DNA from 2 places in the Microbulbifer sp. NBRC 101763 genome. Region 1 is predicted to be linked to the other one. Evidence: predicted binding sites of a transcription regulator. Region 1 holds the regulator's gene; the other holds the start of a gene.
What was found. The regulator PhoB, encoded in region 1, activates phosphate uptake and scavenging genes when phosphate is short. The targets are predictions, from matches to a motif close to TGTCATAAANNTGTAACA.
Positions count from the first base shown of each region.

Region 2: ABWV76_RS00350 (substrate-binding domain-containing protein) is a predicted target of PhoB. The motif match lies at 2,600-2,617, and genes of this name have one in related genera.

Region 1 covers NZ_BAABQV010000003.1:401,262-406,047, reverse strand. The annotation lists gene ABWV76_RS09910 (dicarboxylate/amino acid:cation symporter) at 1-36, opposite strand, end outside; gene ABWV76_RS09905 (chorismate--pyruvate lyase family protein) at 163-777, shown strand; gene ubiA (4-hydroxybenzoate octaprenyltransferase) at 835-1,677, shown strand; gene phoB (phosphate regulon transcriptional regulator PhoB) at 1,787-2,491, shown strand; gene phoR (phosphate regulon sensor histidine kinase PhoR) at 2,628-3,953, shown strand; gene ABWV76_RS09885 (hypothetical protein) at 3,989-4,348, opposite strand; gene ABWV76_RS09880 (DUF938 domain-containing protein) at 4,351-4,786, opposite strand, start outside.
Region 2 covers NZ_BAABQV010000001.1:58,324-63,109, reverse strand. The annotation lists gene ABWV76_RS00370 (M2 family metallopeptidase) at 1-332, opposite strand, end outside; RNA gene ffs (signal recognition particle sRNA small type) at 584-681, opposite strand; gene ABWV76_RS00360 (6-carboxytetrahydropterin synthase) at 810-1,652, shown strand; gene ABWV76_RS00355 (16S rRNA (uracil(1498)-N(3))-methyltransferase) at 1,701-2,417, shown strand; gene ABWV76_RS00350 (substrate-binding domain-containing protein) at 2,668-4,020, shown strand; gene ald (alanine dehydrogenase) at 4,344-4,786, opposite strand, start outside.

The DNA.
Region 1 (4,786 bases):
AATCATCCCCACAAGAATTTTGGTCGTAAGCCCCATAACAAGCTTCTCTTTATGGATTCGTTATAGATTCGTTGTTTTCGTCAAAGAGGGCACTATATCCACTGGCGACTCAGGGAGCAAAAATGCAACAGGGTGAGGCCAGCCGCCAACAGGCGAGGTACAATGCCATTTTTCCAGACTGCGGAGTTATCGTTGCACCAATCCCCATTTGTACCCACCGGCGATTGGCGTGGGCAGCCCCTAGAGCCAACACTCCCAGAGCCTCCCGAGTCACTGTTGCCCTGGCTGGAATATTCGGGCTCGCTGACGGCGGCTTTGAAGCAGCAGAGCGGCGAGGATTTTCGTGTACAGGTCCTCTTCCAGGGCTGGCAAACACCCCTTGCTGAGGAGTGTCGCGCACTAAAACTGCGTGAGCACAGTCGCGCCCTGGTGCGGGAGGTTTTACTGTATGGCTGCGGCCAGCCCTGGGTATACGCCCGCAGCGTATTGCCGATGCGCAGCCTACAAGGCAAGTCCCGCAATTTGCGCAGCCTGGACGACCGCCCATTAGGAGAGTTACTTTTCAGCGAGCCAGGTATCCGCCGTGGTGATATTCAATTTAATCGCCTGCAGCGAAATCCGAACTTCCAGCTGGAGACCCTGTGCAATGAGAATAAGAACGCCTGGGGTCGCCGCTCTACTTTCTGGCTTCGGGACAAGCCCCTGCTGGTAGCAGAGACATTTCTCTCAAGTTTCCAGCCAGAGACCTCACCTTTAGCCGCCGCAGTCACTAACTAGATACTGGGAGAGTCCACCGTGATCAGCCAACAGATTGCCACCCGCTGGCCCGCAATCATGCCCTACTGGCAGCTGGCTCGCATGGATAAACCCATCGGCTCTCTGTTGCTGTTATGGCCCACTTGGGCAGCACTATGGCTGGCTGCGGATGGCTGGCCGGGACTGCACCTGTTCTCCGTATTCACACTTGGAGTGATCCTGATGCGCGCAGCCGGTTGTGCAGTAAACGATTTTGCTGATCGTGAGATCGACGGCAAAGTAAAGCGCACTGCTGAGCGCCCCCTGGCTACTGGCAGTATCACTCCAAAAGAAGCACTTGGACTTTTTGCCGGACTCAGCCTGTTGGCCTTCGCGCTGGTACTGACAACCAACCAACTGACTATTCTTCTTTCCTTACCCGCTCTGGCACTAGCTTTCTGCTATCCCTTTGCCAAGCGTCACACCCATCTGCCCCAAGTGGTACTGGGTGCTGCCTTCAGCATGGGCATTCCCATGGCCTTCGCCGCAGTAACTGGCAAAGTCCCACCACAAGTCTGGCTCCTCTATGTTGCCAACTTGCTGTGGACCCTGTGTTACGACACTTTCTACGCCATGGTGGACCGGGATGACGATCTGAAGATTGGGGTTAAATCCACAGCAATCCTTTTTGGAGAGATGGACAAAGTCATGACTGCCGCCCTGCAGCTACTGGTATTGATAGCACTGCTGCTCATCGGCCAACGCTTTAGCCTCGGGGGCATTTACTACGTTTCCCTTATCGTTGTGGCCTCATTGTTTGCCTACCAGCAATGGCTGGTTCGCGAACGGGGGAGAGAAGCCTGTTTTCGTGCGTTTCTCAACAACAATTGGGTAGGGTTGGCGTTATTTACCGGAATTTTTCTGCATTATCTGTTTAATTAACTGCTGACTGGGAACCGGACAGCAGCCGTCATATATTTGTCATATTAATCTCGTTTAATCCCCAGCCATAACCGGGAAAACCTGGAAGCTGAGCGGGAATGGCAGGCAAATGCACAGTAAAACGATTCTGATTGTCGATGACGAGGCCGCAGTACGCGACATGCTGCGGATAGCGCTGGAGATGGCAGATTACCGCTGCCTCGAAGCCGAGAACGCCCAGGAGGCCCACGCCCTGATTATCGATGAAAAGCCGGACCTGATCCTGCTCGACTGGATGCTGCCGGATGTCTCCGGTGTCGAGCTGGCCAGGCGCCTCAAGCGCGATGAACTGACCGCTTCAGTGCCCATCATCATGCTCACGGCAAAAGGCGAGGAAGATAATAAAATCAAGGGGTTAGAGACAGGCGCCGACGACTATATCACTAAGCCCTTCTCCCCCCGCGAACTGGTTGCACGCCTCAAGGCTGTGTTGCGGCGCGCAGGCCCGGCCACACCGGAAGACCCATTGAGTGCCGGCAACCTGGTGCTGGACCCTCTCAGTCACAGGGTGACTATCAAGGGACAGCCTGTAGATATGGGCCCCACCGAATTTCGCCTGCTGACCTTTTTCCTATCGCACCAAGAGCGAGCCTACACACGTACCCAATTGCTGGACCATGTCTGGGGCGGCAACGTATATGTGGAAGAGCGCACTGTGGACGTGCATATCCGTCGCCTGCGCAAAGCCCTGACAGTGGATGGTCATGACCGATATATCCAGACAGTACGCGGAACAGGCTATCGATTTTCTGTGCAAACTGTCGAAAAAGTGTGACAATCCCCACAGATCGGCACTGACTTCCACGGGAACCAATGGTCACACTTCAGAACTATGGGTTTCCAAGATGTATTGACCGTGAAGGGCTGCCAGGCAGAGCCCTTTCGCGTCCGTCAGGTAACACGGCAACGCTATGTTGGATCGCAGTATTGGCGAGTTTTCGCGTTTTGTAATTATCGCTCTGGGCTGCACCATTCTCGGTTTCACCTCAGGCAACTGGTCGCTCGCCCTAATTGCGGGCCTGGCCGCCTACCTTCTATCTGTATTGTGGCAACAACAGCGCTTCAACCGCTGGCTGGCCAATGGCCGGCGCGGACCCGCTCCCACCTCTTTCGGTATCTGGGGCGAAATCTACGATGACTTCTATCGTATGCAACGCCGTCATCGCCGTGAGAAACAAAAGCTGCACGCTATGTTGCGGCGGGTACAGGACAGTACCAGCGCTCTGCGTGAGGGCATAGTTGCTCTCGAGAATGGCGACCATTTGGCTTGGTGGAACCCCGCTGCCGGTGAGCTACTCGGCCTGCAGGCCAGTGACAGCGGACAATCCCTGGTCAATTTTGTCCGTGACCCCAACTTTGTCAGCTACATGCACAGCGAGGATACCGACTCGCGCGAGCCTCTGACCCTTCCCGCCCCAGGCAATGAAGCACTGCACCTGCAGCTGGAGGTTACCCGCTATGGAAAAGATGAGGCACTGGTTATCGTTCGCGATATCACCCGCTTGCACAACCTGGAGCAGATGCGCCGCGATTTTGTTGCCAATGTCTCCCACGAACTACGCACCCCACTGACAGTCATTGCCGGCTACCTGGAAACCTTGCAAGGCAGTGATATGGCACCACCCGCGTGGCAGCGTCCACTGGCACAGATGGAGGAGCAGGCCGCACGCATGACTACACTGGTCAACGACCTGTTGCTTCTGGCACGCCTGGAGACCTCTGAGCGCACTGGCGGCGACATGCTGATAGATGTGCAGGAACTGATGGAGCGAGTAGCGCGGGAAGCACGCAGCTTTAGTGGTGGTCGCCACCAGATAGAAGTGGAAAACGAAATCCCCTGCTGCATTCGCGGTGATGCTAGCGAGCTACACAGTGCCTTTGCCAACTTGGTGCTGAATGCGGTGAAGTACAGCCCTGATGAAGGGGCCATCAAGCTTCGCTGGTGGCAGGACAACTGGGGCGGTCACTTCAGTGTGGAGGATCGAGGCATAGGTATTGACCCTTTACATATCCCGCGCCTTACTGAACGCTTTTATCGGGTCGACCCCGGTCGCTCGCGAGACAGCGGCGGCACAGGCCTGGGACTAGCTATCGTGAAGCACGTTCTGATACGCCACGGCGGTGAAATGAGTGTTGAAAGTACTCCCACACAAGGCAGCACTTTCACTTTGCACTTCCCTGTCAAAAAAGTGGTTAGCAAAGTAGAGCAAGGTCCTGAGGTGACAGTGGGCGCTTAAACACCGCCCCACTCCTTACCCAGATAAAGCCGGGGTTAATCAAACTCCTCCAGCCTTACCTTTTCACCATTTTTTGTATAGGTGCTCTCGTCCTCATCATTAACCGGTGTACTCTCCCTGCTCAGGATCAGGTGGTGCAATTGCAAATCCCCATCACGCAGCAACAGGTGCTCATTGCCCTCATCGTCCGTAGGCAGGGGCCGGGAACCCAGTAAAGCATCGCGCAAGGCGCGCAGGCGAGGCACATCCTTATAGCGGTTCAGGTCATTAGAAAGGCGCGTCTTCATACGCTCACTTTCGTGCAGGGCAGCAGCAGTCTCACGATACTTGGCAAAAAAATACACAGCGCCAATTGCAAAGGCCACAATTACCGTTACTTCAAACCACGCAGGCATACTTACTCCTTATTATCGTTTTTACGCCAGACAACCAGTTGATTATTGGCTGGCAGGAAACTTAGCTCTTCGCGCCGCATATCCGCATCTGCAGCGAGCTGATCCAACCATTCCAGGTCACGGATACCACTGGCTGGGTTGCGCTCCTTGAGCCAGAGATCAAAATCGGCATTGCTTGGCCCGATAAAAGCCCCATCAATTTTCACAGGACCGTAGACAACCAGCTGACCACCGGACTCCAAGACCGAGGGGAGCTTGTGGAAAAAGCGCTCTACCGATTCTCTCGACATGATATGCAGGGTATTGGCGGTAAAGACCACGTCTGCACTGAGCTCTGGCCAGTCGCTATCGACATCCAGGGCAAGAGGCTTTAGCAGGTTTTGCGCGGGCTGCTTCTCCAACCAGGCGCAAACTCCCGGTAACATCTCCGCACGTTCA
Region 2 (4,786 bases), on a different contig from region 1:
TCCAGGTTATTGAACTTAGCTGCTTCGGAGGCCAGTTCCACGGCCAGGGTCGTGTAACGCTCACTGGCGAGCGCTTCAACGTACTGGGAGTCCATATTGATGTAAGTCGAGGCCAACCAGGCTGCATGGCTCATCTCCTGGGCCATTTTTTCCAGGCGCGCCTGGGCGCCATCCAGGAACGCCTGGGCATCTTTGGCTGTCAGCTGGCCTTGTTCTGCCGCCGGACTTTCTGCAGTAGCCTGAGCCACATCAATATTTTTCGGAGCCTGTTGGCCATCGTCGCAAGCAGACAGCGCCACCGTAGTGGCGATGGCGAAAGCAATTTTCTTCATCTTCCCCTCAGATAATCATTATTGGGCCTGGTTATAACTGACGCCGTTTATAGCATAAGCTTCATATTGTCATCGACGTCAGGCGCAATTTGAAAGCCCAGTTCGACACAAAATACCTTTTTTTGCAGATTTTCCGGGGGAAAATACGGCTCAAAACCAGTCAGTTCGCGAGGTCTCAAGAAGCTTACTTAGCAACGGGGAAAGAAGATCTAAAAGAAAATAGAAGGGAAAGACTGAGAAGATGGAGGCAGCCCAACCAGCAACACCCTCGGCACATGATACCACTGCTACCGTTGCTCCCTTCCGGGCCTGGCGGGGTTCACAGCTGCTCATTGCGAGGGGACCGGAAGGGCCGCCACAACGATCTTCGGTGCATCCGAAGAGGGCGCGATTATAGAGGCATAAAGGCGCAAGTTCCAGCCCTATTAACAGGTTATAATAGACGTCTAGTATTTTACCCCTTCAATAGAGTTACTCATGCACCTTTTTGTCGATAATTTGACCAATGTTGACTTCAGCTACCTGGACCATGAACGCGGGTTGGTAGGAGAGACATGGCTGGCCAATGCTGCCCTTGAGGGCACCCTGGATCACCAGGGTATGGTTTGTGACTTTGGTATCGTTAAAAAGACTCTACGCCATTGGCTGGATGATCAACTTGACCACCGCCTTTTAGTGCCCACCAAGGCCCCAGGCCTGACACTTACTAATGAAGGCGAGCTAATTTCACTCAGTTGGCAGCTGGCAAATGGCGAGCAAATTGCCGTATCCGGGCCCGAGCAGGCTTTCGCTCTAGTCGAAGCTGACACTATTAATAGAGACACCGTTGCAAACTGGAGTGTAAAGCAGCTGGCCAGCTCCTTTCCGACCAGTGTCGAGCAACTCAAGCTCTCTTTTGAAGATGAAAAAATAGAAGATGCCTTCTACCACTACAGCCACGGGCTAAAAAAACACGATGGCAATTGCCAGCGAATTGCCCATGGCCATCGATCCCGCATCCAGATTTATTCTGCTGGAGAGCGCGACAAGCAGCTGGAGCAACAATGGGCAAAACGCTGGGAAGACATCTATATAGGAACCCGCGAAGATTTAATTGAGGAGGGCGAGAAAACCCTGAGCTTCGCTTATCGGGCTCAGCAGGGCAATTTCACTCTGGAGATTCCTGTACGCTGTTGCGAGGTGATCAACTGCGATACTACCGTGGAGCAACTGGCTCAATATATTGCCAATACCCTGGCCAAAGATTTGCCTGGAAAAGAAATCACCGTTCGCGCTTATGAAGGCTTGGGTAAAGGGGCTATCGCCTCCGCCAAGCAATAAGCTTTTGCGCATAAATTATTCCCTGGGCCCAGCAAAGGTTAGCGGATTTTGAACCTGATTGTTTTACGGGAAACTGATTTCTTCGACTCAACACATGTACGCCTCTCAGGCCGCAGGTTGGAGCATATTATCCAAGTCCATCGAGCTGCACCGGGGCAGCAACTGCGTGTTGGGTTACTCAATGGCAAGATTGGTTTTGGTGAAATCACTTTTCTTACTGATCAACAAGTAGAGTTAAGGGTGGAGTTACAAAACAGCCCTCCACCACCACTACCACTTACGCTGGTTCTGGCATTGCCGCGCCCTAAAATGTTGAAGCGGATTATTCAGCATATCACTGCCCTAGGCGTAAAAAAGCTGGTTCTCCTGAATAGCTATCGTGTAGAAAAGTCCTATTGGCAAACACCCTGGCTGGAACCGGATAAACTATTCGAACAGTGCCTGTTAGGCCTTGAGCAGGCTGTTGATACTCAGATGCCGGAAATCATCTTGCGCAAGCGCTTCAAACCGTTTGTGGAGGATGAGCTACCCGAGCTATCCGCCAATACATTAAAATTGGTAGCTCACCCGGTAGGTGGCGATGCCTGTCCCGTTGATATCGATAAGACAACAACGCTTGCGATTGGCCCTGAGGGAGGCTTTATCCCCTACGAAGTTGAAAAGCTAAAGGAGGCCGGTTTCCACTCGGTACATTTGGGAGCGCGTATTCTGCGCGTGGAAACCGCGCTGCCAGTATTGGTAAGTCGCCTTTTCCCCGCCCGCTGAGCATACACAACCGAACGGAAAAGGGGTTGTAAAAAAAATTAAGCAGCCTCTTACACCCGAGCCACCTCTATTACAAAGCCTTAATCTCTCCTACCTCACAGCTTCAAATTTCCACTCGATCATTTAATACGAATCACTCCTACAGCGGATAGTGAGACATTTGCACGCTTTATTCATCAAGATTTCATCATTTTGTAATAAATAAGACATATTTTGCGGCCTCGTTTTTCTTCCCTATGGGCGAGTTTTTATGTACCTGTTCCTTCACCGGCTATGTTTCACCTTATCATTTTTACTGGGGCCTATACTCACCCCGGCGGCTTCAGCTGAGCTGCCTCCTTTCGACTCGAGCACTTCGGGCCTGTTGTTTACCTTACACGGATCCAACACCATCGGTGCACAGCTGGCACCCAACTTGATTCGCGATTACCTCTCCGCAAAAAGCGCCAGAAATATTCGCGTAATCCCCTTGGACACTCCCAATGAACTTCGCGTACAGGCAGACACTGGCAGTAACACCGTTTTCATTGATATAGCGGCGCATGGTTCAAGTACTGGGTTTAAAGGGCTTGAGCAGTCTCAAGCAGATATTGCCATGGCTTCCAGACCGATCAAGGATACGGAATTATCATCTCTGAGCCGCCTTGGAGACATGCGCAGTAGCCGGGCAGAGCATGTAATTGCTATCGATGGCCTGGCAATTATTGTGCATCCCGGTAATCGCATCGAAAAACTGACCTTGCAACAAATCGCCTCTATTTTCTCCGGCAGAATTTCCAACTGGTCCCAACTCGGCGGTAACAAAGGTCGAATCAAAGTCTATGCCCGTGATAATCAATCTGGCACCTGGGATACATTCAAGAATCTGGTACTTGGCAAAAGCCACACACTCGCCGGCAGCGCAAAACGCTTTGAATCCAATGATCAACTCTCGGACCTGGTTGCCGCAGACCCCAACGGCATTGGCTTTGTTGGGCTGGCATCAATAAGGCAATCCAAGGCAATCTCTGTTTCCGATGAAGATACTTTGCCTCAAGCACCTGAACACTTAACTGTTGCGACCGAAGATTATCCCCTATCACGCCGCCTGTTTTTATATACACCGGTGTATTCAGCCAAACCAGCTGCCGATGATTTTCTACGTTTTGTGCAAAGTGAGCTGGGACAAGAGCAGGTAAAAGCCACAGGGTTTGTTGCACAGACCCCAATTGGTGTAAAGCCTGGCAGCTTAAGGGAAGGCCCAGTGGAGTATTTGACCCTGACTGAAAAAGCAGAACGACTAAGTATTAATTTCCGCTTCTCTGAAGGTAGTGCGTCTCTGGACAACAAAGCCCAGCAGGATATTCAAAGACTCGCAAACTATATGCAAAAACCCCAAAATCGTGATCGCCGATTGCTACTGATTGGATTTGGCGATGAAAAAGCCAGCCCGGAACGTTCAGTAATTCTATCCAAGCTGCGTGCAGTAACTGTGCGATCCGCACTTCGCGACCACCAGATAAACACTGCTCCCGTACAAGGCTTCGGCGCTTACCTACCTATTGCATCGAACAACTCCAGTGGCAAAGTCAAAAATCGCCGGGTTGAAGTTTGGCTTCTGTAAATTGAAGATCCTGCCGTTTCACAGGGAAGAAAAAATGATTGAGGCGGGATTAAATCCGATGGAGTGTTCTGTAAAGTCCTTCCTGTCTTCTGATACTGAGCTATCGCCAACAACTGACTTTAAGGGTAATCAGTGCAGCAGTAAGCCAACCCAGAAAATAAAACTCGCAATAAAAAAGCCGCGTTGATACGCGGCTATCAATGACAGCTTTCACTGTCAGGTCTCACAGAGAGGAACGCCAGGAGCGCTCCGGGAAAAACTCCCAATTAACAAGCGCGTTGCAGCTCGTTTTAAATAGGCGGCTGCTGAGCAGCCGCCAACAATTAGGCTACAGCTTCTTCAGACTCAGCTACTTTTTGCAGAGCCAGCTTGGGATCCACAAATTCATAGCCCAATACATCGGCAACAGCTTTGTAGGTCACCATACCAGCGTGAACATTCAGCCCTTCCAGAAGATTCGCATCATCCAGCAACGCCTGCTTAGCACCTTTGTTTGCCAGGGCCACGGCGTAAGGCAGGGTAGCGTTGTTCAGAGCCATGGTGGAGGTGCGGGCTACACCGCCGGGCATATTGGCTACACAGTAATGTACTACCCCATCTACCACATAAGTAGGCTCTTGGTGGGTAGTGGCTTTGGATGTTTCAAAACAACCACCTTGGTCGATAGCCACGTCTACAACCACAGCACCCTTCTTCATGCGGCTGATGATGTCGCGAGTCAGCAGCTTGGGAGCCGCAGCGCCCGGAATCAATACTGCACCCACAA